DNA from 2 places in the Clostridium sulfidigenes genome. Region 2 is predicted to be linked to the other one. Evidence: a T-box and tRNA genes for the amino acid it is inferred to sense, from the RefSeq annotation. Region 2 holds a T-box; the other holds one or more tRNA genes.

Region 1 (8,801 bases), on a different contig from region 2:
TTCTTAGCTTCTTTGAAGCTTTAGAAATCGTTATCCAGGGACGTAGACACTCTTAACACCCACTTCGAAGAAGATGGGAGTATTAGAGTGGATAGTCATGGGATAAATTCACCCTATGAAGTTTGCAGTAAATTTAGGGGGTATTAATAATGAACACATCTAAAAATGTAAACAGGTTAGTAAAAATCTCTTTATTAGTAGCAATAGCATTTATATTAATGTTATTTGAATTTCCAATACCAGGATTTCCACCATTTTTAAAACTTGATCTTAGTGATTTACCAGCACTTATAGGTGGATTTGCATTGGGACCAGTGGCAGGAGTAATTATAGAAGGTGGAAAAGTAATATTAAATCTAGTTTTTCATGGCACTTACACCGGTGGAGTTGGAGAATTTGCTAACTTTTTGATTGGTGGGTCTTTTGTGTTTGTAGCATCATATGTTTATCATAAAAATAAAACTAAAAAGAGTGCAATTATAGGATTAATTTTAGGAACTATAATAATGACTATAGTAGGAGCAGTATTTAATTACTTTATACTAATTCCATTATATGCTACAATAATGGGTGGCATGGCTAATGTTATAGGAGCATCAGCAGCAGGAAACTCTAATATTTCTAGCTTAACAGGAATAATTGTTCTAGGAATAACTCCTTTTAATATTATAAAAGGGGCCATAGTATCTCTTATAACCTTCGTATCTTATAAGAGAATATCACCACTACTAAATAGAGAGAATGTTTTAGCTGAACAAGCTATGAAAAAAGGTGCCTAATAAAAATGTACTAAATCATATCTTTAACAATTTAAAAAATAAGTTGAAGTTAAAATTAAAATATATAAAGATAATTTACAAAAAGACGATAAAAGAAAAATTCTTTTATCGTCTTTAAAATTTTAATATATACCACCTATATGTTGTGGTTCCACATAATGTATCCATCTTCTTTTGGATGTTGATAATAGTTTTTCCTTATACCTTCTACAGAAAAATGGTGTTTTTTATAAAGATTTATTGCAGCTATATTAGAGGCTCTAACCTCTAGAGTCATAGAAACAATATTTATATCCTTAGCAATTGTAATGAGGTTTTCTACTACCACATCTCCAAAATTATTTCTTCTATAATCGGGATGAACTGCTATATTGGTTATATGACCTTCATCAAAGACAACCCACATTCCACCGAAGGCTACAACTTTATTACCTAACTTTACAACTATATAGACAGCGTTTTTATTAATTAGTTCTTTTTCCATAGATAGGAGAGACCAAGGGCTTGAGAAGCTTAGGTCAGAAATTTCTTTAACTCCTAATATATTAAGGGAACTCAATCTTTCAATAGTTACATCAGTCATGATTTTTTACCTTTTCTTCATATTCACGCTCGGCTTGGCAAAGTCTAAGATATACAGGTGAACTACTAAGTACATTATCACCTTCATTGTTTATTAATCTAAGATAGCCTAAGTAGCCTATAGAAGATGCCTTTGTCACATTGATATGACTAGGTGCTATGGAAGCATTAGGTAGAGAAGTTGATATGGCATCCTTAAATTTTGATGTACCATCACCTATAAAAGTAATAGGCTCATTAAATCCTGAGCATTTATTTATTACATCTTCCATTGATAATAATTCAGGCTCACCTAAGACTACTAAATTATTATTTTCAAATTTATAGAAATTAGTATATACATTACCCCTCAACGCATCAATTATAGGACAAATAATACCTTGGATATTAAAGAGATTATTTGCAAGTCCATCTAAAGAATTTATAGACACAAAGGGTTTATTAGTTGCTTGCACAAGACCTTTTATAGTGGACATACCGATTCTAAGACCAGTAAAAGAACCAGGGCCACTAGAAACTACAAAGCCTTCTATATCTGATATGGATAAACCACAATTTTTTAAAAGGTTATCTATCATAGGCATCATAATTATAGAGTGCTGTTTTTTATAATTTATAATAGTTTCCCCTAATATCTTATCGCTATCAATAATAGCCGCAGTTGCACATTCGGTTGCAGAATCTAAGGATAAAATCTTCATAGCTTCAACTCCTTTATATAATTATATCTATCATTAGTATAGGAAAGAGTAATCTTTCTATAGGTTTCACCTAAGTCTGGAAGTTTAGCTATGTTTATAGTTAAACTTTCTTCTGGTATTAAATCTTCGATATAGTTAGCCCATTCAATGACGCTAACTCCATTTCCAAATATATATTCATCAAAGCCGATGGCAGCAATCTCATCGGGATCATTTACTCTATACACATCAAAATGATACAATTTTAATCTACCTTCATATTCATTAACAATTGTAAAGGTAGGACTAGTTATACATTCATCTATGCTAAGACCTTTTGCAATTCCTTTGGTAAGATGAGTCTTACCAGTACCAAGATCACCTATAAGGCATAAAATATCATTTTCTTTACACATTTTTCCTAGCTGTATACCTAGGGAATCTAATTCATCAACATTACTAACTATAAATTCCATATGATTCACCTCATTAATATTTTAGCCTAAAAGAAAAAAAATGAAAAGCAAATAGTAAAATTACTTTTCATTAAATAACTGTATAATAATTAAATTAAGTTTTCTTTTCTACCCGAGATATTAAAGTGTTTTTAAAATGTCTTACTGCATTACCACAAATTAAGTTTCTATTTACCATATCATCTAATATATTAAATGCTTCATACATATACATGCCTTTTCTATAGGGCCTATCAGCAGTTAAAGATTGATATATATCACATACTCCAATAATGCGGCATTCTTCACTAAGGTCTTCAGCCTTAAGTCTTCGTGGATAGCCTTTACCATTTAATTTTTCATGATGACTAGAAGCCCATAAACTAATATCAGATATGTGGTCTATTTTATCTAGAATTAATTTAGTATAGTAGGTATGAGATTTGATAATAGAATATTCTTCTTCTGTTAAAGGACCATCCTTGTCCAATATGCTGATGGGAATAGCTAGTTTTCCGATATCGTGAAGTAATCCTGCAATTTTCATTTTAAGACATTTTTCCTCAGTATAGCCTAAATGCTTAGAAACATTATAAGCTAAAGTAGCAATTTCTTTAGAATGTTCTGCAGTAAAAGAACTTTTATTATCAATAATGCTTGCAAATACATCAGCAATTGCTTCAAATTCCGATAGAGAGATAAAAATATCTTTCTCCGGTATTATATTATCAAGGATGAAATTCATATTAGGTAAATTTATAAGGTTTAGCCAAAACTCTTCTTTGTCAGCTATCATGAGAAAAGCTTTTACAACCTGTGGTGAAAATAAAGTTTCATTGTGTAGCTTTACCCAATCAATAAGAATATCCTTTTGGATATGGTAAGGTTTAGAATAATCTACCTGGATTTCAATTAAATCAGCTATTCTCAGAATTTGAGCTTCTATAGGAATTAGTGAACTTTTTAATTTTAAGCACCCACTACCATCATAATTTTCATGATGATAACGTATTATATCATATACTTGTATTAAGGATGGAATACGTTGAATCATTTCAGAGCCAGCAATGCAATGCTTTTTTATATACCATTTTGAGGTGTGAGACTCATCAAATATATTTTGAGTTCCAATATCATGAATCATACAAGCAATATATAAATTATAGTAAGAATTTTCATCTAGCTTCATAGTTTGAGCAATTTCTAAGGCTATATATGAGGTGCATCTAGAATGATTAGAAAATTGCTTATTTGAAATATCTTTAGCATGTGTTGGGTTTATAACATCCTCAAATTTACCCCAATCATTGTCTGTAAGATCCAAGGATAATGATAGAGCAGAAACTATATTCTTTATACTAATATTCATTTTGTCCTCCAAAGCATACCATTTATCTATATAAAAAATTTTAGCATATTTGGCAGTGGAATGGTACTAAATATTGTAAAAGTAAATTTATATTTAAGTAAACAAATCTATATATTTTACGTATTATATTTTGGATACGTAAAATAGTGATAATTGATGCAATAATCAAAATATATTTAATATATTAATAATGAAATATATTAAAATACTAACATAGTATACTAAAATAAGGTATAATATAGAATAACAAATAAGTAGAGGAGGATAAATTATGTTTGTAAATAATTTGATGTTATCTAGAGAAAAGTTAATAACTGTAACACCAAAGGTAACCATAGGAGAAGCTCTTAAGGTAATGGAAGAAAATAAGTTTTTATCCATACCAGTAGTAGAAGGAGATAAATTCTGTGGAGTAATTTCAAAAGAGCAAATATACACATACTACTATGAAAAATCTATAGAGAGACAGTGTTTACTATCAGATTTTCTAGTTGAAAATGTAATGAGAACTGATGTACCATCAATAACTCCTTTTAATGAAATTGAAGAGGCTGCACATTTCCTAGAAACTAAAAGTGTTTCCTTTGTACCAGTAATAAATAAAAATGGAGAAATGCAAGGAATAGTAACACATCACGGTATTTTTCATCAATTTACAGAATTGTTTGGATTAAATAAAGGTAAACGATTAGCTGTAATTGCTTATGATATACCTGGACAAATATCTAAACTATCAAAAATAATTACTGAAAACAAAGGGCAAATTATAAGCTTTGTAGTTGTTGATCCTAAGAGCATAACAGAAGTTAAAGAGATAGTAATAAGATTAAGCACAGACAATATGGACGAAATTCTTGAGAAGGTGAAAGAAGCTGGATTCAAGATACAGTAGCATATCGTTGAGTATGTAGGTGAACTACATACTCAACAGTACATAACTATATATTAAGAAAAGATTAATATATTTTAAATACATAATTAATATAGTAGTAATTTGAATACTTTTATAATATACTGATTTACAAACATATTTCTTAAATTTATCCGATGACTACCAGCTCTAATACTCTCATCTTCTTTAAAGTGGGAGTAAGGAGCTCTGTTTATCATCTTTTAACCTGAGTTATACTTAAGTAGATTCGTGACACTTTTATTTTCAATATTCTATGATTATGGGGAATAAAAGCGATTAGAAATTAGATTTAATAAAGAATAAGATACTAAAATAAAAATTAATGGGATAAAATAAATAATGTGATGAAAGAAATATTGTATTCAAGGAGCTGATTAAAATTAGTGATGTAATAGATTTTAATGAACTGAAAAATAAGGCCACAGATAAAGATGTAGATAAATTTGAGGATTACATATATTCTATGTATTATTCAATGGCTCAAGGAAAGCTATCTATGTCGGAAATGAGCAGAGAAATATTTAAGTATATGAAGGAAAATAATATATCTCAAGAGAAATTTATGAATATCCAGAATAAGGTCATGGAGAGGTATGGAATTTCGACTGAAGATGTAGAAAGCCAAATGAAGTCTATGGGTGTAGAAAATCCTCTAAGTGGATTAGGTATTGAGTATGAAGATGCAAGAAAAATGGTTGGGTTTCAAGAAAAGTATAAAGGAAAGCTTAAAGTAAAAAGTGTAACTTCATATAGCATTAAGAATGATAAGAATGATTTAGAGTTAATGCTTCAAGATGAGAATGTTATATTAAAAAGTTTTGGGAAAATAGATTTAACTGATAATGAGTTAAATGAATTTTTATGTTCCTATAAAAAGGTAATGAATAATAAGATGCTAAATATTTCAATATGTGAGAATACTTCCACTTATTTATACTAGTATTGACTTAAGAATATGTTGAATAATTTATATAAAACCTCTTGCATTTATGTTTATTATATAATATAATAAACGAGTAACGAAGGGGTATAGCTCAATTGGTAGAGTAGCGGTCTCCAAAACCGTTGGTTCCGGGTTCAAGTCCTCGTGCCCCTGCCATAGAAACCTAGTGATTTTAGTAATCGCTAGGTTTTTTTATTGTTTTCTTTTATCTTATTTTTACATAGATAAAGAGAGTAAAAATGTACCGTATAATTCCATAAAAATAATTAAATAAATTTATTGAGGAAGTAATAAACCTGTGATATAATCTGTAAGTTAAGAAAATAAAATAAGTTATTAATCACATTTTAAGTTTATATATATAAGTTAAAGTTATCTATGTGAGGCGTGATTTAAGCTATGTTTTTAGAGAGGACATAGCTTTATATGGTGAAGGGAGAAATTTTATGGAAAAACGTGTGCCAGAATTTAAAGGTTTACTAAGAAGTCATATGATTGAGTTACCTAAGGTTATTAGGGACGCTACTGGAATTGTTATATTTGGGAAAAGAATTAAATCTTTAGTGTTTTCAACTGATGTAGCAGTTATAAGAAATACTAATGCAGATGCTGTTATTGCAGTATATCCATTTACGCCTCAACCCAGAATAACTGAAGCACTATTACTAGCATCAGATATCCCAGTATTTTGTGGGGTAGGTGGATCTATTACTACAGGTAAAAGGGTAATAAATCTAGCATTGGATGCTGAATTTAAGGGAGCTATGGGGGTTGTAGTTAATTCATCTATAGGCAATGATGTTATTGCAGGGATGAGAGAAACTATAGATTTACCAATATTAGTTACCGTTGTTTCAGAAAAAGATGATATAGATGGAAGAATAGCAGCAGGAGCAACTATACTTAATGTATCAGGAGCTAAAGAAACTGCGAATATTGTTAGACATATAAGAAGTAAGTATCCAGATGTACCTATTATAGCAACAGGAGGTCCTACAGATGAGAGCATACGTGAAACTATAATTGCTGGGGCTAATGCTATAACATATACACCACAAAGTACTAGTGATATATTAAATGAAATAATGATTAAACATAGAAAAAGATATGAAGACTAATTTCATTCAGAAATGTAATATTTGCAACGAATATTATATTTGAGGTGATTTATTTATGGACAAGGCAACTTGGATGTTAGGAATAATAGTTCCATTAATATCTGCAGCATTTGGTGGAGGTATATCTCTATTAATTATGAGAAAACTAATTATGGAAGAGAGAAAAAAATCTAAGAAAGAACGTGCTATAGATATTAATAACGATAAAATAAAAAGTTATAAGGAGCTATTTGAACTAAATAAAAAAATTAAAGTCTTTGGAGATAAAATTAAAAATAACACAATACCTAATTGGATAAACGTAGAAAGCTATTATAGAGACGAATTTATAATAGAATTTGAAGAGATTATAAATAATTATAAATTTGTAAATGGTTATATTAATGACAAAAAGATAAATGAATATGCACAAAATGTACTTAAGTTATGCCAAACAATAGTAGTAGAATTAAAAGATAGAGAAAACTACGGTACTACTTCTGAAAAAGTAGAAACTTGTGTAGATACATTGATAGAAGTTTTAAATACAATAGAAAAGAACATTTTATCCGTAGTGTTAGAACTATCTATAGAAAAGTATAAGTAATATAAATATTTATAGTGAATATATTTTATTCTAAGACAGTGTTACTACGAATGGATTATCAAATTTGTATTTGATAATAAAAGTATATGAAATGTTTATGATTTTAAATGGATTATGTTAGATTTAATTAATTGGACTAAAGCATAATAGGTGTGGTAAAATAGAATAGTTAAATTTACTACATAAGACCATGTGAAGTAAATAGAGAGAGGATTGTAAATATGAATATTCTTATTTTATCTGCATCTACTGGTGGAGGACATTTAAAAGCATCAAAGGCTTTAGAATCATATATTTTAGAAAATGAGTTAGGTGCTAAAGTAAAAGTAGTGGATACCTTAGAGTATGTTAATCCATTTATAAATAAAATCGTAACTAAGGGATATATAGTACTGGCAAAGTATTTAAATTCCTTATATAAAAATATATATAGTTTAACGGACAAGTCTGGGGTTTTAACATGTTTAGTAACAAAGTTAATTTATTTATTTTCGAAAAAATTAATACCCTTAATAGAAGGATTTGCTCCAGATGTAATCATAACTACTCATCCTTTTCCTACAGAAATGATTTCTATATTAAAGGGAAATAGAAGTATAAAGGTGCCATCAATATGTATAATGACTGATTATGCACCACATAAAACGTGGATAAAACCTAATGTAGATGAATATTGTGTAGCATGTGAAGACATGGTAGAAGGTATGATAGATAGAGGAGTTCCTCCAGAAAAAGTTCATCCTTATGGAATCCCTGTATATGATGGTTTTTTTCATCAAGATGAAGATGATAAAAAAATACTGTTAGATGAGCTGGGATTAAGCGAAAGTAAAATGACCGTGTTAGTGATGGCTGGAAGCTTCGGAGTATATAATATAGAAAAAATCTATAAGAATATAAATAATATTCCTATGGATTTTCAAATTGTAATTCTAACGGGTAATAATAAAAGACTATATAATAAAATTAAGGAACAGATTAAGTTTAGTAAAAAACAGACAAAGCTTATTAAGTTTACGAATGAAGTTCATAGATATATGAACTTAGCAGACGTCTTAATTACTAAACCAGGAGGGCTTACAGTATCAGAAGCGTTAGCAGCAAATCTTCCTTTAATTACCTTTGATGCAATACCTGGACAAGAAGAAGCAAATGCAAAGTTTCTATTAGATCATGGCATGTCCATATCTATAGGCAGAGGTGATAATTGTACTGAAGCTATAGAGGCTTTGATTAAGGACAAAAACAAATTAAGAGAAATTAAAGAAAACTGTATGACTTTTGATAAATCAAATTCAACAAATGAGTTACTAGAACTTATAAGAAGATTAATGAAAGAAAATGAAGCTGAATGTAATTCAGAAATTGCATAAAAC
Region 2 (22,977 bases):
TAGCTTGACTACTTTAGGCTTTGGTGTATAATTATGACTTGACTAGATAGAAATTTTTACGGAAATGTAAAAAATCTATCATATTTTATTTTAAGCATATTTTATATGAATAAAATTCGGATAGATAATAATATTAAAAATATAAATTTATAAGTAGTAGGGGTATAAAGATGATTATTGCAGATGTTAAAGTTGGTAGAATTACAATGCCATTAAAAAAACCATTCGTAACTAAAAACGGAGTTTATAATTATTCCAACGAAGTAGTTGTAAAGATTTTTACGGAAAATGGAGATGTGGGAATAGGAAGTGCAGCTCCAGCACCAAGAGTGACAGGGGAGACAGAAAGTTCAATTGTAGGTGCTATTAAACATATTACTACATTTATTAAGGGAATGGATCTTACGTGTCTTCAATGTATTTTTAAAGTTATGGATGAATGCATTAAAGGAAATAATAGTGCAAAAGCAGCTGTAGAAATTGCTATATATGATCTTTGGAGTAAAGGAGTAAATACTCCTTTGTATAAGTTATTAGGAGGATTCAATTCAACGGTACTTACAGATATAACTATACAAGATGATGATAAGATGGAAAATATGATAAATGCAGCCTATGAAGCTACTAGAGATGGCTATACTAATATAAAGATAAAGCTTGGAAATAATGTAGAATCAGACTTTGAAAAAGTGAAATTTATTAGACGTGCTATTAGAAAAGGAATAAAAGTAAGAGTTGATGGGAATCAAGGCTGGTCACCTAAAGATGCAATAAAGATAATTAAGAAGATAGAGCAATTAGATTTAGACATAGAGTTTGTAGAACAACCAGTTAAAGGTTGGGATATCGAAGGATTAAAATTTATTAAAGATAATGTGGATACTATGATTTTAGCTGACGAATCAGTGTTTGGATCCCCAGAGGCCTTTAAGGTAATTCAGAATAGAGCTTGTGACTTAATCAATATAAAACTGATGAAATGTGGAGGAATACAAAATGCCATAAGAATTTACAACATGGCAGATACCATGGGTATAAGGTGTATGGTCGGTTGTATGTTAGAGAGCAAAATTGGGATCACAGCAGCAGCAAGCTTTGCAGCTTCAAGAGGAAATATGATAACAGCAGATTTAGATACAATGATATACTTTGCAGAGGACCCTATAGTTGGAGGAGCAATCTTTGAAGGAAATAAAATCACTTTGTCCGATGAACCTGGCCTTGGAATTACTGATATAAGAGGTTGGGAAGAAATAGTATAAGTAAACTTTATCCATCTATATATTATACTAATTTTGCATAGATGAAAGGGTTTAAGATTAATATATAGAACTTATAATAAGTTACTATGAAAATTCATTATAAGAATCTAATAAAGGAAGTGGTTTTATGTCAAATGATCTTAAAGACCAATTAAAGAAACAGTTAGAGGTTGCCATAGAAGAAGAAAGATTAGAACATGTTATAAAAATAATAAATGATGAAATTCTTAAGTGTATAGAGAAAAGGAAGCATATAACCAATGCCATATTAGAATACAGAAAAAATGTTTTAGAAGAATTTAAAGACGATGAAGATAAGATAATAGAGTATTTTGACCATGAAAACTACGTAAAAGAAGAAAATTTTAAAAGCACTGATAGAAAATTAAAAGAACTAACAGTGTTAAAATCTTCTCCTTATTTTGGTAAGGTTACTTTTAGAGAAGAAGATTATGGGATAGAAGATATATACATTGGAAGGTTTGGAGTAACTTTAGAGGAAACCTTTGAACCGCTGATTATAGATTGGAGAGCTCCAATTTCAGCACTTTTTTATAATAATTCAGGAAATATTGGACAGTATAATTCACCTGAAGGAGAAATTACAGCTTCTATTTTAGGAAGGGTTCAATATATCATAAAGAGAGGTAAATTAGAGGGATTATTTAATTCTAATATCGATATAAAAGATGATATTCTTCAAATGGTATTAAGCAAAAACTCTTCAGATAAGCTTAAAGACATAGTTATGACTATACAACAAGAACAAAATGAGATTATAAGACAAGATAAGAATAAGATACTAGTTGTAGATGGTGTAGCTGGAAGTGGTAAAACTACTATTGCACTTCATAGAGTTGCTTATTTAATTTATAATTACAGGAATCTTTTAGAAAATAAGGTTTTAATTTTAGGACCTAATAGAATATTTATAGATTATATTTCAAATGTTCTTCCAACTTTAGGAGAGACCGGAGTATTTCAAACTACATTTTTAGATTTAGCTTTAGATTTAGTAGATGTAGATGATGTTATAGATATTAAAGATGTTATGGAAAGAATTCTTAATAAAGATAAAGGTTTTGAGAAGAAAATTATTTATAAGAGATCATTAAGGTTTATGGAAGATCTAGATAAACTTGTTATTAAGCTAGAAGAAGATAGTTATTTTAGCCATGGGGTTTTCTTTGGAGATAAAGTTATAGCAACTAAAGAAGAAATAAAAGCCATGTTTACAAAAGACTTTACTTCACTACCATTATTTAGAAGAAGTAAAAAAATTAAAAGGATTTTATTCTCTAGAATTAGGGATGTGAGAGATGAAGAGTTTAGATCTATTGAAATGAGGTATAAAGAGAAAAAGAAAGAGTTTACCCCTGAAGAATTAATACTTCATATAAATGATTTAGAATTCAAAAGAAAGTTAGAAATAAGAGAATTAGTAAGAGATGTAATAGAAGTAAAAGCTACATTAAGTTATTTAGATGGAAAAAATATAGAAAAGATATATGAAGAATTTAATGGTAATAAAGAATATACAGAAGAAGACTTGGTTGCTATATTATACTTAAAAGCTAAACTTATGGGCTTAAGGCTTAATAGAGAAATTAAACATTTAGTAATCGACGAGGCTCAAGATTATTCACCACTACAATTTATAGTGTTAAAAGAACTTGTAAATACTAAATCTATGACTATAGTTGGAGATAGTAATCAGCAATTAATACCTATTGAAAATAATTCTTCTTTAAGTAGTATTAAAGATATATTTAGTGAGGATTCAGTTGAAATGTTTAAGTTAAATAAAAGTTATCGTTCAACTAAAGAAATCATGGAATATAGTAATATGTATATAGATGATATTTCCATAGTACCTATGGTTAGAACTGGAGATTCTGTTAATGAGATACTAGTAAAGGATGAGAAAGAGATAAAAGAATATATTATAGAGCTAGCAACTAGCTTAAAGAAAAAAAATCTTGAAAATATAGCTATTATAACTAAAAATTTATCTCAATCTAAGTATATATATGATTTGTTAAAAGAAGATATTTCATTAAAGCTTATAGATAAAGAGAATCTTCATATTGCTGAGGGAACTATGATTATGCCTAGTTATTATGCAAAAGGCTTAGAATTTGATGGAGCTATTATAATTGAAGAGGACATCCAAGAAAGATACAAGGACAATCTAATGTATATAATGTGTACAAGAGCACTTCATAATTTAATAGTTATTAAGAAATAAAAAGTAATAGCATCACAGGGTGCTATTACTTTTTATTTTTAATATATTATAAGCTATCTTCATATCCTTGAATTTTATTTAATACTTCTTCATATATTTGGTCGGCCTTATTAAAATCCATATTAGGAACATAGAATTCCTCTAATTCATCATGTAAATCTTTAGCTGTTTTTATACAATCAAGACCTTTTTGAAGTAGGATGTAAAAAATGGAAGAAACATCATCTATATCATCTTGTTTTTTTTCAATATAATTTGCATCTAATAGACTATCCATATCATACTCCTCGCCATGAAATTCTATTTTGGTAATTTCATTTGATGTTACTAGAGCAACCTTTAATTCAGGAATTAATAAATGTTCAATTTTTTCAGGATTTAGTGGAGTGTGTAGAATCTCTACATCTAGACCCCTTCGAGTAGCTTCATCTGCAATATATTCAAGAACACGAGTTTTGCCAGTTCCAGGAGAGCCCTTAAGTACATAAACACTGGACATGTCTTTTACTATATTATGAATATAAGTTATAACTCCCTTTGGAGTAAATCCTGTTGCAAATAAGTGGCGTTTTTTACCCAATGATGAGAATGTATTAGGAAGAATTCTATTCTTCAAATTTTCTTTTAAAATATTAAGTTCATAAAGATTTAAAGCTTCATTATTAAAGGTATACCAATCATCATAAATAGATTTAGCCGCAGCAAAAAATCTGTAAGCTCTTCTAAAGGAATTTCCAATTTCTTCATTTACAGCTAGAATGTTAAATTTTATGTTCTCAAAGTTCTCTTCTTTTAAACATATTCCCATATTTACTATATCATCTACAGCACCAGGAGTAATAGGGTCTATCATATGGGGAGATGTACCATCAAGCATAGCTACTTTTAATTCTTTAATTAGAACTCCATCTAAAGAATCACTATCAGAAGAACAATGATGAAATTCTACATCATATCCTCTATCAATGTAGTGTTTTCCAATTTTTTTCATAAGGGAAGATTTTCCTGTACCAGGACCTCCCTTTAAGCAAATAATTCTAGTTGCATCCTTTTGGGAAATAATATAATTAAAGTGAGAGTAAAAGCCTTTTCCGGTATTGCCACCTAAAAAATAGTGAGTGGATATTCCAGTCATAATTAATCCTCCAATGATTTCTACACTATCATAATATTATATAAGTTAAAAATGGTTAATGAAAATTCAAATTAATTAGATAAAAGATGCATCTACGGTAATTATTGCGTTGTGATTTGGAGAAACTTTCTTAATTTCCTCATTTATTTGTTTTTGTAATTTAAGTTCTGATTCTTTAGTTATTATAAAATCATCCTTAACTACTACATCAAATATTAGGTTTTTATAGTCACCTTCACCTACTACTCTAAAATCATGAAAAGAAGATATATGAGGAATTTTATTTAAAACTTCTTCCAATTCTCTTTTTGCACTAAGAATCTCTTCATCCTTTGTAGTTACTGGATCCATATGAATTAGCAGATATATACCCAGTTCAGAAGAAATTTCCTTTTCAGCTCTATCTATAACCTCATGAGCAGCAACAACAGAAATATCAAGAGGAACTTCAGCGTGAATAGAAGCAATTATTCTTCCAGGACCATAATTATGAACTAGCAAGTCATGAACACCATCTATATGTTCATAGGATAATAACATTTTTTGAATATCTTCTACTAAATCATTATCAGGAGCAACTCCAAGTAATGGGTTTAAAGTATCTTTAATTAGGTTATATCCTGCATAAAGAATTACTAAGGAAACAACTAAACCAATATATCCGTCTATAGGAAGTGATGTGAATTTTGAGATTAGTAGTGATATAACTACAGTAGAAGAAGATATTACATCACTTATTGAGTCTACAGAAGAAGCTTTAAGAGCGGAAGAATTTATTTTGTTACCTATACCTCTATAGAACCTACTTAACCATACTTTAAATGATATAGATATGATTAAAAGAATAAATGGAAGTAGTGAAAATTCTACAGGAACAGGATTTTTAATTCTCTCAAAAGAGCTTTTTATGAATTCAAAGCCAACTAATATTACTAAAAATGCAACTATAAGACCAGAAATGTACTCAATTCGTCCATGTCCAAAGGGATGTTCTTTATCCGCTGGTTTGCTTGAAAGTTTAAAGCCAAAGATGGTTACTAATGAAGCACCAACATCGGAGAGATTATTAAAAGCATCAGCAATTACAGCAATACTATTAACTAAAAGTCCAGCAGTGATTTTAATTAAAAATAAAACTAGATTTACTAAAATACCAACAACTCCACCAAGATATCCATAACGTTCTCTGACTTTCTTATTTTTTATATCTTCACTATTTTTAATAAATTTTGTTATAAGTTTTTGAGAAATCAATTATTACACCTCTTTATCAATATATTTTTTCTCATAACTATAGTATAACACGAGAACATGTTATAAATTAGGGAAAATCACAAAATTCATAGGAAATGTAGTAAAAGTTTGGTATACTATTACTAGTATTTCGTTTTAAGGAGGGGATTAATTATGTCAAAAGAATTGAAGTTTGCTAAAAAACTTATAGATTTTTTGTATGAAAGCCCTACTGCTTTTCATGCAGTGAAAAATGTTAAAGATTCTCTTGAAGGTTGTGATTTTAAGGAATTAAAGGAAGAGGATAAATGGATATTAGAAAAGGGTGGTAAATATTATACTACTAAAAATGGTTCTGCATTAATTGCATTTACTGTAGGTAATGGTGAGGTTGAGAACCATGGATTTAAAATTATAGGTGCTCATACAGATTCACCTACATTTAGAATAAAACCAAATAGTGAAATTATATCAGAAAATAATTATATTAAATTAAATACTGAAGTTTATGGTGGTTTAATAAGAAGTACATGGATGGATAGACCACTAGCTGTAGCAGGAAGAGTTGCTTTAAAAGGTGAAAATTTACTTAATCCAGAGTTAAGGTTAGTTAACATAAAGAAACCAATATTAATAATACCTAGCTTAGCAATTCATATGAATAGGGAAGCTAATTCTGGAGGAGAATTAAATCCACAAAAAGATACACTTCCACTACTTGCAATGGTAACTGAAGAATTAGAAAAGGATAATGCATTAATAAACATATTAGCTGAGGAAATGAAGGTAAATAAAGAGGATATTATAGATTTTGATTTATTCCTTTATGAATTTGAAAAGGGATGTATTGTTGGATTAAAAGATGAATTTATATCTTCAGGTAGATTAGATGACCTTCAAATGGTTCATGCTGGAATTGAAGCACTAAAAGAAGCTCCAATAACTGAGGGTATAAATGTAATGGTATGTTTTGATAATGAAGAAGTTGGAAGCTCTACAAAACAAGGAGCCGATTCTGATATGTTAGCAAATATTTTAGAAAGAATTGCTCTTTGTCTTGGAAAAGGGAGAGAAGAGTTCTTTAGAGCACTTAGCAGATCCTTTATTATTTCGGCAGATAATGCTCACGCAGTTCATCCTAATAGTCCAGAAAAGGCAGATCCGACTAATAGACCAATTGTAAATAAAGGTCCTGTTATAAAGATAAATGCGAATTGTGCATATACTAGTGATTCAGATTCTTCTGCTGTATATGAATCTATTTGTAATAAAGCAGAGGTACCAGTACAAAAGTTTGTAAATCGTTCAGACTTAAGAGGTGGTTCAACCATAGGACCAATTTCTTCAACCCATTTGAATATACGTTCTGTAGATATTGGAAATCCAACCCTTGCTATGCATTCTATAAGAGAGTTTGCAGGAGTTAAGGATCATAGTTATGTAGCAAAATCCTTTATAGAGTTTTACAAAATATAATATAATTATAGAAACTCCTTGTAACAAAGGAACAATTATTGAAACTAGTCATGGGAAAGAAGTAAAATTTAATGTGCAACCAGGTAGTTATAGAGGATTAACTAAAGGTAGTTCACAATAGCATATATAAAGAAGCCATTTAAGATAAGTAAGATATAAAGTTGCTTTTCTTAGATGGCTTTTATTTAGCTATAGGAGAAAGCTAATCCATAGGATAGAAAAATATTTACTATTATAGATTTAAGTTAATTTGGTAATAATAATAGTTGAGCATCATTGAAAGGGGATAGCACCATGGAGCACATATTTATTTTAGTAAATTTAATACTTATACTAAGTATAGTTCTTCTTATGTACGTAATCAAAAATAGAAATAAGAGAAGAGCCTATATTAAGATTAGTGACAATAGTTTTTTAGCAGAAAATAAAGAAAAATTGGAAGATGCTATTGATGATATAGCCAGAGACCATAGAGAAATTGAAAAAATAAGTAGGAATGATTTAATTTCCAATTTAGATAAGCATTTTAATAATATATTGGAGTGCCATAATTTGTTTAAAGTGGATGAAAATAGAGAGTATTTCAAGATAAAAGGAACACAATGGATATTAGATAATATCTATGTTATTGAAAAAGAGTATAAATTTATAAAAAAACATTTATCAAAGAAATATTTAAAATCACTACCTATACTAAAAAGTGGAGCATTAAAAGGATATCCTAGAATTTATGCTGTATCAAGAGAAATATTGGGAATTTATAGGGATAAGCTAACTAGGGATAATATTAATAAGTTTTTAAAAAGATATCAAGAAACAACCATATTAACCATGGGAGAATTATGGGCTTTACCTATAATGCTTAAAATAGCCTATTTAGAGATAATAGGAAAAAGCTCAGTATTGATAGTGGATAAAGCTAATGATAGACATAGAGGAGAAAGATTAGCTGATAGGATTATTAAGTATTATAATGAAGAAAATATGAAGAGAGCTATGGATTTCATATCTGAGAACAATATTAAGTTTACAGAATACTTTGCGGATGCATTAATAAGAGTTTTAAGAGATAATGGAGTATATTACGATGAATTAAATTTATGGATAGAAGATAAATTAAGCGAAAATGAAATTACTTTAGATAAGATTATTATAGATTCTAATAAAAGTGATGGTATCTATTCTACAGCCATTAGTAGTAGCATTAATGGCTTAAGAAATTTAGATAATATAAATTGGGAAGAAGTATTTAATATTAGCAATAAAGTAGAAGAAATATTAAGTAAAGATCCTGCTATGGTTTATAGTACTATGGATTTTTATTCCAAGGACTATTATAGACATGTTTTAGAAAAAATAGCTAGACAAAATAAAATTTCTGAGACATTTGTTGCTAGAAAAGTACTACAGTGTGCAGAAGTAAATAATGATAAAGAATTTGAAAATCATGTGGGATATTATCTAACTGATAGTGGTAGAGAAAAGCTAAATCATATTTTGAATATTGATTTTAAAGGATTTGAAAAGTTAAAAAATATGATAAAGGGAAGAGCTGTTGGTATTTATATAGGAACTATTGTTATTCTTACAGCCATACTATCGGGAGGATTTATAACTTGGAGCTATATAAATGATACAAATATATCAATATCTAAATATATTTTATCTGGAATAGTTACTATTATACCGCTCAGTGAGGTTGTGGTATCCATCTTAAATTGGAGTATTACTAATTTAAGCACACCTAATGTATTACCTAAAATTAATATATCCGATAGAATTCCTAAAGAAGGAATCACCTGTGTAGTAGTTCCTACTCTAATAGAAAGTATAGAGAAAGCTAAAAGTTTAATGAGTAATTTAGAAACTTATTATTTAGGAAATAATGATGAAAATCTATATTTTGCTATCTTGGGAGATTTTATAGATAGTCATAGAGAAAAAGAAGCAGAAGACGAAGTGATATCTAAATTTTGTTTAGAAGAAATTAATAAGTTAAATACAAAGTATAATGAAGATAGTGGTCGTTTTTTCTTTTTATGCAGACATAGAAGGTTTAATGAAAAGGAGAATAAGTGGCTAGGTTGGGAGCGAAAAAGAGGAAAACTAGAAGAGTTTAATAAGTTTATAAGAGGAGATAAAAATACCACTTATAGTGTTTTAAGTGAAGGTGTGGAAAAACTTTTTAAAGTAAAGTATGTTATAACTTTAGACGGAGATACCATACTTCCAAGAGAATCAGCAAAGATTTTAATTGGAGCAATGCTTCACCCGTTAAATAGAGCTTATACAAAGGAAGATGGAACTGTTTGGAGAGGTTATGGAGTAATACAACCTAAAGTTGGTATAGATTTAGAAAGTGCTAATAAAACTTATTTTTCTAAAGTATTCTCAGGAGAAGCAGGTATTGATATATATACATTTGCAATATCTGATGTATATCAAGACTTATTTGGAGAGGGTATTTTTACTGGTAAGGCCATATATGATGTGGATGTATTTACAAAGGTAACTCATGGAGTAATTGAAGAAAATCAAGTTCTAAGTCATGATTTATTAGAAGGATCTTTGGCAAGAACGGCTTTGCTTACAGATGTGGAGTTAGTAGATGGGTATCCTTCTAACTTTATTGCAAGTTGTAAAAGACTTCATAGATGGGTAAGAGGTGATTGGCAACTATTACCATACGTATTAAAGAAAAATAAATTAAATAGATTATCTAAGTGGAAGATGATAGATAATTTAAGAAGAAGCTTGATGGCTCCTTCTATGTTAATTTTATTACTTTGCTCTTTAGCAGGAATCCTTCCTGATGGTATAGATAAGTGGTATATGTCAGCTTTCATTGCTTTAATAACACCTATTCTATTTAATATGTCAGAAAATATAGTTTCGCCTATAAATGGAATAAGTCTAAGTGGAAAAGTTCAGAATTTCCAAATGGCTTTAAAGCAAGTATTTTTTATATATACTTTTCTTCCTTTTAAAACATATTTAATGGTAGATGCCATTATAAGAACACTATACAGATTAATAATAAGTAAAAAAAACTTATTACAATGGCAAACGGCTGAGGAAGCAGAAAGGTCTTCAGGAAAAGACTTTATAAGTTATTTTAAATACATGTGGCAAGAGATAGTAATAGCTTTATGTATTATGGTGGTAGCATGGAGAAGTGGCTTGGATACCTTTTATGTAATGATACCAAGTTGTATTATATGGGTTATTAGTCCAATAATAGCTTATATTATAGGTCAGAATATTAATGATGAAACAGTAAAATTAAGTGAAGACGATAATAAGGTTTTAAAAAGGTTAACTAGAAGGATTTGGGCGTATTTTGAAGACTTTGTCACTGAGGATACTAACTATCTTGGCGGGGATAATTATCAGGAAGAACCATATAGAGGATTAGCTATGAGAACTTCTCCTACTAATATTGGTATGACTTTAATTTCTAACATTGTTGCTATAGATATGGGGTACATTGGGACAGCTAAAGGTATAGAAAACTTAGGTAAAACTATAGATACTTTGAAAAGACTAGAAACCTGTAAAGGGCATTTTTATAATTGGTATGATGTTGAGACACTTAGTCCACTATTACCTAAGTATGTATCTACAGTAGATAGTGGAAATCTAGTATCTTATTTATACACCATAGAAGAAGCACTAAAAGAATTAAGAAACACACCTTACTTTAATAATAGTGTTGAGGGCATAGAGGATACTGTTTATCTTGCCATGGAAGAGCTAGAAGATGAAAGAAAAAAATATATGTACCTTAATGTTATTGAAAGAATAAAAAGAGAAGGAAAAGATATATTAACTTTTTATAATATATTAAATAACTTTGAAGATATTGTACAGGAAGGTATAGAAAATGTAGATAGTGCTTATTGGAATAAAAAACTATTAGATAATATTAAAGGCTATTTAAGTGAAATTAAATTTTTATTTCCATTCATAGATGATATAAATCTATTACCTAGAAGCAAGCATGAAAATATAATTAGAATTATTAGTAGTGATAGTTTAGGGCATATATATGATATTATAAAAGGGTTTAATTTTATATCTAATAATTTAAATGAATTTCAATTAGAAAGAATAAATAAGAATATAGATTTATGTAAAGAAAGAGTAGGAACACTATTAAAACAATTTACAAAAATTGAAGCTGAACTAAATAGAATTATAGGTAATACAGATTTTAAGTTTTTGTATAATGATGAAAGAAAGTTATTTCATATAGGCTATGATGTAGACAATGAATCATTAAGTAGTAATTACTATGACTTATTGGCATCAGAAGCTAGAACAACAAGTTTTATTGCAGTGGCTAAGGGGATAGTTCCAACATCTCATTGGTTTGCTTTAAATAGATCCTTAACTTTAATGTATGGTAGAAAAGGATTGGCTAGCTGGAGTGGAACCATGTTTGAATACTTTATGCCAAGGATTTTAATGAAAAATTATAGGAATTCTATGTTAGATGAAACTTATAGGTCTGTAATGGAAGGTCAAATAAGATATGGAGATAAGAGGAAGGTGCCTTTTGGTATTTCAGAAAGTGCCTACTATAAATTTGATGTAGATTTAAACTATCAATACAAAGCCTTCGGTGTACCTAAAATTGGTATAAAAAGAGGATTAGAAGAAGAGTTAGTAGTATCACCATATTCTACTATTATGGGGCTTATGGAAAATATACCTAAGTCTATGGCAAATATAAGAAGTCTCTTAAAACTTGAATGTTATGGAAGATATGGATTTTATGAAGCTATAGATTATACAGATAAAAGGATAAAAAATAAAAAGTTTGAATTAGTGAAATGTTATATGATACATCATCTAGGAATGAGTTTATTGGCTTTAGATAATGTGATGAATAATAATATTATTCAAAGAAGATTTCATAGAATTCCCATGATTAGAGCTGTGGAAATATTGCTTCAAGAGAAAATAAGTAAGAATGTGGTCTATGATAGAAAAGAAGATAATTCACAAGAAGTGAAAGAAGTGCAAAGGCAATATTCCATCCATAGAACATTTAAATTTGGAGAAAGTAAGTATCCCCAAACCATACTTCTTGGGAATAAAAATTATAACATCTTATTAAATACGGCTGGTGGTGGCTACTCTAAGTTTAAAAATGTAATGGTATATAGATGGAAAGAAGATTTGATTCGTAGTAGTTGGGGAAAGTTTTTTTATATTAAAGACACTAATTCTAATGAATATACATCTTCTACTTATGAACCTTGTAAAGAGCAAGGAGATAAATACGAAGTTAATTTCTATTTGTATAAGGCAGAATTCATAAAATACTGGAGAGATCTAGAAATAAATACTATAGTTCAAGTAATTCCTGAAGATAATTGTGAAATTAGAACTATTGATATAAAAAATAATGGTAGTGAAGAAAAAATCATAGAAGTTATTAGCTATAGTGAAGTAGTTTTACAAGGATACAGTGGAGATATAGCACATCCTACTTTTGGGAATTTATTTATTACTACAGAGTATATAGATGAATTAAGTGGAATACTTGCAAAACGCAGACCTCGTAGCGAAAAAGACAGGGACATATATACTCTTGAAAGTACACTAAGTGAAGAGGAATTTAAAACAGAGTATGATACGGCAAGGCTAAGTTTTATAGGAAGAAATCATTCAAAAGAAAATCCTATAGTTTTAGAAGAAAATGAACCTTTAAAAAATAATGTAGGCAATGTATTAGATCCTATAATTGCAATTAAGAGAATAATAAAAATTCCTAAAGGTGAAAGCAAATCTGTAAAATATATAACAATTACAGGAAACTCTAAGGAGGATGTATTAAATAAGTCAAGAAATTATCAAGATATTAATATTCTAGAGGAAAGTATCCTAAGATCTGCTTTAAGTGTAGAAGAAAGTCTTATTAATAAAGGAATAAAACCAACACAAGGGATTATTTATGAGCGGTTTGCAAGTAGTATATTATTTAATAACTTTAGTTATACAAAGAGAATAAATAACTTAATTAATCTAAGTAGAAGTCAAAGAAATCTCTGGGCATACGGAATTTCAGGAGATTTACCTATTGTATTGTTAACTATTAACAAGGAAAAGGAAAGTGATATTTTAAGACAGCTTATAAATTGCCATGGATATTTAGAAGAAAAGGGATTAAAGTTTGATATTGTAGTCATTAATGAAGAGGAAATAAGCTATGAAAAGCCTCTAGATAATGCAATAAAAAGAATAATATTGAATAGCTCTTTAAATGGACGAGAAAATACTTCCGGTGGCATATTTATAATTAGTAATGAAAAAATGTCTAAAGAAGATTTGAATTTGCTTTATTCTATTGCAGCAATAATCGTAGACGGATCAGAAGGGCCTTTATTAAAACAAATTGAAAAAGCCATGGAAAATGAAGATTACCCATATGACTCAAGAAAGTATATATGGGAAATGAGTGAACTAAAAGAAGCTAATTTAAGTTATAGTGATAGCAATATCCCTAAATTAGAAATTCCAGAGTTAAGCTTTTTTAATGGATATGGAGGTTTTAATAATGAGGGAGAATATACAATTATACTAAAGGATGGAATGTCTACACCTGCTCCTTGGATAAATGTTATAGCCAATAATAATAGATTTGGATTTAATATAAGTGAGTCTGGTAGTAGCTATACTTGGTACAAAAATAGTAGAGAATTTAAAATTACTCCGTGGAACAATGATTTCATTGAAGATACCCCTAGTGAAGTTTTATACCTAGAAGAAGGGGATAAACTTTGGTCAATAACTCCTGAACCAATAAGAGATAAAGGGGAGTATGTAATAACTCATGGATTTGGATATTCCAAATTTACTCATTGTAAAAGTGGAATACTGGGGGAAATTACTGTGTTTCCTTCAAAGGAGAGAAGTGCAAAACTTATTAAGGTTAGCTTAAATAACTTAGTAGATAAGGAGAGAAATATAGGAATTACTTATATTGCAAGATTGTGTCTAGGAGATTTAAGAGAAAACAATTATAAGAAGATTTACACTGTAATAGATAAAGAAAACAAATACATATATGGAATCAATCCATATAGTAGTGATTTTTCATCTAGTCATGTTTATTTAAAAATAAGTGGAGGAAAAAATGAAAGTTTTAGTGGAGATGAAAGAGATTTTATTGTAAGTAAAGAATATATGGATTCTTTATCTGAACAGAACACTATAAGCTTATCAGGAAGGTGTGGTTCAGGATTAGAACCAGTACTTAGTGAGAAAGTTTACTTAAGTTTAGGAGCTAATGAAGAAAAATCACTGGTAATTGTATTAGGAGCAGAAGACAGTATTGAAGGAATTCAAAATTCCCTTGAAGAGTTTTCAGATATAACTAGAGTTGAAAAAGAGTTAGAAATGGTAAAAGGCTATTGGGAAAGGCTTTTAACTAAGATAAAGATAAAAACAGAGGATAAAGCTTTAGATTTCATGATTAATGGTTGGCTTCCTTATGAAACTATCAGTTGTAGATTATTTTCAAGAACAGCATTTTATCAATGTGGAGGAGCTTATGGATTTAGAGATCAATTACAAGACTCCATTCCAATGATTTATATACAACCTGAAATTGCTAGAAATCAAATTCTTTATAGTGCTACTAGACAATTTGAAGAAGGAGATGTGCAACATTGGTGGCATCCAGTTGTAAATAGTGGAATAAGAACTAGATTTAGTGATGATTTATTATGGTTACCTTATGTTACTTGTATATATGTTAAAACCACTGGAGATTATAAGATTTTAGATGAAGAGATTGGATATTTAAGGGATGAGCCTTTAAGAGAAGGAGAAGATGAAAGGTATAATGTATCATCAAAATCAGATTTAAAAGAGTCCTTATACAATCACTGTATAAGAGCTATAAATAGAAGCTTAAAGTTTGGTTCCCATAATATTCCTCTCATGGGAAGTGGAGATTGGAATGATGGAATGAGCACTGTAGGAAATAAGGGTAAGGGAGAGAGTATCTGGCTTGGCTGGTTCCTATATGCTATATTAAAAGATTTTAAGGATCTATGCATATATAAAAGGGATGAGGATAATTATGAAAAATATATTAAGACTATGGATTTTATTAAAGAAAATCTAGAGATTCATGGATGGGATGGAAGTTGGTATAAACGTGCTTACTTTGATGATGGCACTCCACTAGGATCTCATGAAAATCAGGAATGTAAAATAGATGCCCTATCACAATGTTGGTCTGTAATATCAGAAGCAGGAGATAAGGAAAGAGCTAATATAGCTATGAGTTATTTAGAAAAATATTTAGTAAAGCCTAAAGAAAAAATTATATTACTACTTAGCCCACCTTTTGATAAATCAGATTTAAAACCAGGATATATAAAAGGATATGTACCTGGAGTAAGGGAAAATGGAGGACAATATACCCATGGAGTTGCGTGGGTAGCTTTAGCTCTTGCAAAACTAGGAAGAGGAGAAGAAGCATATAACATATATTCCATGCTAAATCCTATAAATCATAGTTTAAACATAGAGGAAGCAAATGTATTTAAGACAGAGCCTTATGTTATGGCTGCAGATATATATTCGGTGGAACCTCATGAAGGAAGAGGCGGATGGAGTTGGTATACTGGAAGCTCAGGTTGGATGTATACTATCGCATTAGAACACATATTGGGCTTTAGATTAATAGAAGGAAAAGGGTTTAAAATTAAACCATGTGTACCTAAAGACTTTAAAGAATACTCTATAGACTATGTATATGGAAATGCTGTATATCATATCAAAGTAATTAGAAGTGGTAATTCTACCATAACTTTAGATGGAAATGTTATAGAAGGAGATATAATACCTGTTACCTCTGATGGAGAACATGAAGTAAAAGTAAATATTTAATAAAAATATAGGAATTGCCATTAAAGCAATTCCTATATTTTTTACTATTTAGTTGGAGTGTTTTTATTTATTGATGCTAAGGGTTGATCTTCAAAACCTAGAAGATCCGATTCCTCGTTATAGGTATAATCAAATTCTGCATTAGAGATGTTGTTTGCCACAATTGGATCTACAACATGATTTGGAAGCAGTACATAGTCTTCAAGAGAATGTGCTTTTACAGGTTTGGTACTAGCATCTAAAAAGTCTCTTTCATTAGGACCATAAGGTTTTGCACCATTAGACTTACTAGAATTGTTTTTTGAATCCATATAAAATACCTCCTTAAAGTAAGTGGTGATATATTTTTAAATTATATTAAAATACTAAAATGTATTTAATATGTTTAGTTTGCTTCAATACAGTAAATAAATACTAGAAATTTATGGGCTTTTATATAATTCTAATTTAAATAAAAATAATTATATGGTAAGGTTAAAAATAGATAAACTAAAAAATAGAATAACAATTTCTAATATTGACATAATATAATATTAGAATTATAATAACTTTAATGTAATATTAAACAACTTTATTATTAATTGATCGGTGAGGCGAAGTAAGTAGTATTAAAAACAGATTTTCAGAGAGCGATAGATGGTGAGATTATCGCAATTATGCTTGATATGAATGGGTCGCTGAGATGTTGGGTGAATTTAAAGTAGCCTAGCACGGATGCTCACGTTATAGAGCTAGGATATGTTTGTATCTGAAAGAGGTGAGGTTTTATTATCTCAAAATAGGTGGTACCGCGTGATTTATGCCCTATGGATTTATTCCATAGGGTTTTTATTTACAATTAAATGGAATAATTTTACGGATTGAAAGGAGAAAAAACATGGAAGATAAGAAAAAAGTTATGTTAAGTGGAATTAAGCCTTCTGGGGATTTAACACTAGGAAATTATTTAGGAGCTATAAAAAATTGGGTGAAACTACAAAATGAATATGAATGTTATTTCTTTATTGCAGATTTGCATGCAATTACAGTAAGACAGATACCAGCTGAACTTAGAAAGAGAACTTTAGAAGTACTAGCAATTTATATTGCTGCAGGAATAGATACAGAAAAAAATACTCTATTCGTACAATCTCATGTACCAGCTCATTCTGAAGCTGCGTGGCTTTTAACTTGCCATAGTTATATGGGAGAACTAAGTAGAATGACTCAGTATAAGGATAAATCTAAAAATAGTGGAGAAAGTATAGGGGCAGGATTATTTAGTTATCCAGTTATAATGGCTGCTGATGTATTATTATATCAAACAGATGTAGTGCCAGTTGGAATAGATCAAGTACAGCATTTAGAATTAGCTAGAGATATAGCTGACAGATTTAATAAATTATACAGTCCAACCTTTAAAATACCTGAACCATACGTAGGCAAGGCTGGAGCAAAAATAATGGACCTTCAAAATCCAGAAAAGAAGATGTCTAAGTCGGAAGAAAATCCTAATGGATATATCTTAATATTAGATCCACCAGAAGTCATAAGAAAAAAAATATCCAGAGCTGTAACTGATAGTGTAGGAGAAGTTAAATTCTGTGATGAACAACCAGGAGTTAAAAATTTAATGACAATTTTAAGCACTATTGAAGATATATCTATGGAAGAAATAGAAGAAAGATATAAGGGTCAAGGTTATGCCCAATTTAAATTAGATGTAGCAGAGGCTGTAGTTAAGGAGCTTGAACCAGTTCAAAAGAGAGTTAAAGAGCTTTTAGATAATAAAGGTAAGCTAGAAGAAATCTTCAAAGCTGGGGCGGAAAAGGCAAATTATGTAGCTACAAAGACTTTAAGAAAGATGCAAAAGAAAATAGGATTAGTTCAGTATTAATATTATCAGTATTAATACTAAAGGTACTTTATATAAACTAATAAATAATAGTTTATATAAAGTACCTTTTAATTTTTTTGAAGTTAATATCTGTTACTACATCAGTATTTATGGTTAAGATAGTAGGAGCTTGTCTATGTATATCCTTTGTAAAATCTTAAGAAGTATCCTCTTTTTCAAAGGAACAAAAGATTGGATTATCATATATGGTTAAAATGAAATAAAGGAAAAATATATAAATTGTAATAATTTCTTAATGAAATTGTAAGGTTTTTAAATTATAATATATCTATAGTATATTTTTTAAATATAGTATACTTATTAAATAATTTAATTTATAATGAATTAATACATTATTATAATAATAATAATTGGGGTGATTAAGTGGATAGAAAAATCTATGTTGTATTGACACAGACAGGAACTTTTTTTTCAAGAGCTATAAAGCTATATACTAGATATAATTATAATCATACATCTATAGCCTTAGATAAAGAATTAAAGCAATTATATAGCTTTGGAAGAAGAAAAATATATTTTCCACTTCATGCTGGTTTTGTTAGAGAACAAATTGATGGAGGAATATTTAAACTATATAAAAGGACATCCTGTAGAGTTTATGAATTAAGTGTTACAGAAGATGAATATAATGAAGTTAAAGAGATTATAGATCGATTTGAAAGTGAACATGATAGATATAAATATAATTTTTTAGGAATTTTAGCTATAATGTTACACATTCCTTATCAAAGAAGATATCATTTTTTATGCTCACAATTTGTGGCTTACGTACTAAAAGAAGGCAAAATCATAAACTTTGATAAAGATGTTTCTTTAGTGAAACCAGAGGATTTCGATGGAATAGAAAAGGGACAAGTTGTTTATAGTGGCTTATTAAGTCAATATGCACACTAAAATTATAATTATATATTTGTGGAATTATATTTTATTATTTTAATATTTATTACAATGGCAGTAAGATACAAATATCTTACTGCTTTATTTTGGTATAATTAAATTGAAAATGATAAATTTAGTATGATATTTAAACTAAAATTTTAGTATTAATTTTAAATGTGATATACATAAAAACATTAATAATATTTGTGTTTATATTAATTAATATGGTATTATATAAAATGTGCTAAAAAGAGATACTATATAAATTGAAGATAATTTTAAATTTAAATAAAGGAGTTAAGGTAATGAGTGATTATATAAAGGAGATAGAGAAGAGAAGAACCTTTGCTATAATTTCCCACCCAGATGCAGGTAAAACTACACTTACTGAAAAATTACTTTTATATGGGGGAGCAATAAGACTAGCAGGATCTGTTAAAGCAAGAAAGACATCTAAGCATGCTGTTTCTGACTGGATGGAAATTGAGAAGAAGAGAGGAATCTCTGTTACATCTTCAGTAATGCAGTTTGGATATGAGGGATATTGTATAAACATATTAGATACTCCAGGACACCAGGACTTTAGTGAAGATACATATAGAACACTTATGGCTGCAGATAGTGCAGTAATGGTTATTGATGGAGCAAAAGGGGTAGAGGATCAAACTAGAAAGCTATTTCATGTTTGTAGTATGAGAGATATTCCAATATTTACTTTTGTAAATAAGATGGATAGAGAAACAAGAGACCCTTTTGAACTTATGGAAGAGATAGAAAATGAATTGGGTATAAAATCATATCCAATAAACTGGCCTATAGGTACAGGTATGCACTTTAAAGGTGTTTATGATAGAAATAATAAACAAGTTCATATTTTTAAAGCTGGAGATCATGGACAGTTAGAAGTAAGTGAGACTGTTATAGATTTAGAGGATGAATCAGCAGCTAGAGAGGCTATAACCGATAGTCTATATGAAAAATTACTTGAGGACATAGAATTATTAGATATAGCTGGAGATGCCTTTGATGAAGAAAAGGTGAGAGTTGGAGAACTTACCCCTGTATTTTTCGGTAGTGCTTTAACTAATTTTGGTGTAGAACCATTTTTAGAGAACTTCTTAAAGTTAACTACAGCCCCATTAGGAAGAAATTCTGATATAGGAAAGATAGAGGCAACAGATGATAACTTTTCTGCTTTTGTATTTAAAATTCAAGCTAATATGAATAAGGCTCATAGAGATAGAATTGCTTTTATGAGAATATGTTCAGGTCAATTTGAAAAAGGTATGGAAGTTTATCATGTTCAAGGTGGAAATAAAATAAAGCTAGCACAACCTCAACAATTTTTAGCTCAAGATAGAGAAATTGTTGATAATGCTTATGCTGGAGATATTATAGGAGTATTTGACCCAGGTATATTTAGTATAGGTGATACCCTTTGTTCACCAAGCAAGAAGTTTAAGTTTGAAGGAATTCCAACCTTCGCACCAGAACACTTTGCAAGGGTTAGAACTGTAGATACTATGAAGAGAAAACAGTTTATAAAGGGTGTAACACAGATAGCTCAAGAGGGAGCAATTCAAGTATTTAAAGAGCTTCACATAGGAACAGAACAAATTATAGTAGGAGTTGTAGGAGTTCTTCAATTTGAAGTTTTAGAATTTAGATTAAAAAATGAATATAATGTAGATATAAAAATGGATATGCTTCCATATAGAAATATTAGATGGATTGAAGCTTTAGAAGGTAAAGTTGATGATTTAAGTTTAACAAGTGATTCTAAAGTTGTTAAGGATATTAAAGATAGAGACTTACTTATATTCCAAAATGATTGGGGTATTAGTTGGGCACTAGATCACAATAAGGGCTTAGTTTTATCTAATATTAGTAAAGGTGAATAATAGAAAAATTCCTCAAGTTTCTTTGAGGAATTTTTTTATTTAACTATTAAATTTATTTTTTACAGTTAGGTATTCTTCTATGTAGTCCATGGCAATAGTTAGAAGAGCTACTGCAATTATTAAATTAATTAAATTTCCTCCCATAACAAAAAATAAACCAATTAAAACTACTAATAGTAAAAAGCTACCAAACCAACGAAGATACATCATATATGTCAATCCTTTCTACATCCAAGTAAAGTAATAAGTTAGATCTTTTGACTATTTTCTCAAAAATATATAGGATTATAAGATCTGAAAGTCAAAGTTAAAATTATTTTGTGTAAAATATTTAATATTATTCTTTTATATTAAAAAATAAGGTTGAAATTCTTTAGATTTAATGTATAATTTAATTGTATGGATACTAAATTTGTTGTATGGGTACAATATTGCATAATCATAAAGGGGGACTTAAAATGAAAGAAAAGGCATCAATAAAAGCATCGAGAAATAGTTTTAGAATTATTGAAATAGTTCAAATAGGACTTATGGCAGCGTTAACATATATAGCAACTGCAGTTATAGCTATACCAGTGGGAGATAATGCAGTTTTACATATAGGTGATGCAGTACTATTTTTATGTGCCATCTTACTAGGAAAAAAAAGAGGAGCTGTGGCTGCTGCTATAGGTATGACATTTTTTGATTTGTTTTCTCCATACTATATATGGGCGCCATTTACCTTTATTATAAAAGGAGTTATGGCATATATAGCAGGAGCTATAGCCTATAGAGGTGATTATCAAGGAGATAAATTTTGGAATAACTTATTTGCATTCATTGTAGCCGGAATAGTTATGATTTTTGGATATTTTTTTGCTGGAGGTTGCTTAAATCACTTTGTATATGGAATACCAACTATTGGACAAGGATTTATAGTGGCTTTAAAGGATATACCAGCTAATATACTTCAAGTAGCAGGGGGAATTGCTATAGCATTACCACTTTCCATACCGTTAAAAAAATATTTAGCTAAATATTTATAATAGATAGAGCATCACTAAAGGTGGTGCTTTATTTTTTTATATTTTGGGGCAAACTAAATTTAAATAAAAAATTAACCTATTGACAATATATAAATGGAGTACTATTATGTAGATATACCCCCTGAGGGGGGAGGGGAGGTAAATGATGAGTGAAGAAAGAAAAAAAGCTTTGCAATTGTTAAAAACAGCAAGGGGTCAGATAGATGGGATTATCAAAATGATAGAAGATGGGAGGTATTGTATCGATATTTCTAATCAAATCTTAGCATCACAAGCTTTATTAAAGAAATCAAACTTAGAAATTCTAAAAGGCCACTTAAATCATTGTGTTAAGGATGCAGCAATAAATAATAATATGGATGAAAAGATTGTGGAAATAAATAATATATTAGAAAAGATAATTACAAAATAAAGAAGGTGAAAACATGGATAATAAATCATTTAAAATAGAAGGAATGACTTGTTCTGCTTGTGCCAATAGAGTAGAGAGAGCAATTAGTAAGTTAGAGGGGGTTGAAAAAGCAAATGTAAATTTTGCTACAGAAACTTTAACTGTAGATTTTAATAAGGAAAATTTAAATTCTCAAATGATTGAGGAAGCTGTAGTTAAAGCCGGATATGGCGTAAAGAAAAATGTAAAAACCTACAATTTTAAAATAGAAGGAATGACTTGTTCTGCCTGTGCTAATAGAGTAGAAAGAGTAACTAGAAAACTAGATGGAGTAGAAAATGCTGCAGTAAATTTTGCCACAGAGAAGCTTACTATTAAAGTGAATGAAGATGAGATATCCTATGGTGATATAAAAGCAGCAGTAGATAAAGCTGGGTATAAGTTAATTAAAGAGGAAGTAAAAGATAAGGAAAAACAAGGAGAGGAAAAAAGTGAAGCTAGTAAATTACTTACAAGGTTCATATCTTCCCTAATTTTTACAGTTCCACTACTAATTATAACAATGGGTCACATGGTAGGGATGCATCTTCCATCTATAATAGATCCTATGGCTAATC

The links. A T-box is a leader RNA that pairs with one kind of tRNA and senses whether it is charged. The one in region 2 lies ahead of trpS (tryptophan--tRNA ligase), so its partner is inferred to be a tRNA-Trp.
Region 1: it has a tRNA-Trp gene. The T-box ahead of trpS (tryptophan--tRNA ligase) is inferred to sense a tRNA for this amino acid. The anticodon was not compared.

What each region holds. Positions count from the first base shown of each region.
Region 1 covers NZ_JBQHQR010000002.1:370,427-379,227, reverse strand. The annotation lists gene ACTNBA_RS03740 (ECF transporter S component) at 150-779, shown strand; gene rimI (ribosomal protein S18-alanine N-acetyltransferase) at 916-1,362, opposite strand; gene tsaB (tRNA (adenosine(37)-N6)-threonylcarbamoyltransferase complex dimerization subunit type 1 TsaB) at 1,355-2,062, opposite strand; gene tsaE (tRNA (adenosine(37)-N6)-threonylcarbamoyltransferase complex ATPase subunit type 1 TsaE) at 2,059-2,517, opposite strand; gene ACTNBA_RS03720 (HD-GYP domain-containing protein) at 2,612-3,865, opposite strand; gene ACTNBA_RS03715 (CBS domain-containing protein) at 4,137-4,757, shown strand; gene ACTNBA_RS03710 (DUF3867 domain-containing protein) at 5,158-5,718, shown strand; tRNA gene ACTNBA_RS03705 (tRNA-Trp) at 5,802-5,877, shown strand; gene ACTNBA_RS03700 (hydrolase) at 6,168-6,839, shown strand; gene ACTNBA_RS03695 (hypothetical protein) at 6,895-7,425, shown strand; gene ACTNBA_RS03690 (MGDG synthase family glycosyltransferase) at 7,647-8,798, shown strand.
Region 2 covers NZ_JBQHQR010000005.1:90,241-113,217, forward strand. The annotation lists gene ACTNBA_RS07635 (dipeptide epimerase) at 171-1,262, shown strand; gene ACTNBA_RS07640 (HelD family protein) at 1,390-3,510, shown strand; gene ACTNBA_RS07645 (PRK06851 family protein) at 3,557-4,645, opposite strand; gene ACTNBA_RS07650 (cation diffusion facilitator family transporter) at 4,721-5,899, opposite strand; gene ACTNBA_RS07655 (M18 family aminopeptidase) at 6,053-7,354, shown strand; gene ACTNBA_RS07660 (GH36-type glycosyl hydrolase domain-containing protein) at 7,649-16,264, shown strand; gene ACTNBA_RS07665 (hypothetical protein) at 16,309-16,575, opposite strand; T-box leader at 16,844-17,074, shown strand; gene trpS (tryptophan--tRNA ligase) at 17,142-18,140, shown strand; gene ACTNBA_RS07675 (hypothetical protein) at 18,525-19,055, shown strand; gene ACTNBA_RS07680 (peptide chain release factor 3) at 19,346-20,941, shown strand; gene ACTNBA_RS07685 (hypothetical protein) at 20,981-21,151, opposite strand; gene ACTNBA_RS07690 (ECF transporter S component) at 21,400-21,969, shown strand; gene ACTNBA_RS07695 (metal-sensing transcriptional repressor) at 22,115-22,381, shown strand; gene ACTNBA_RS07700 (heavy metal translocating P-type ATPase) at 22,395-22,977, shown strand, end outside.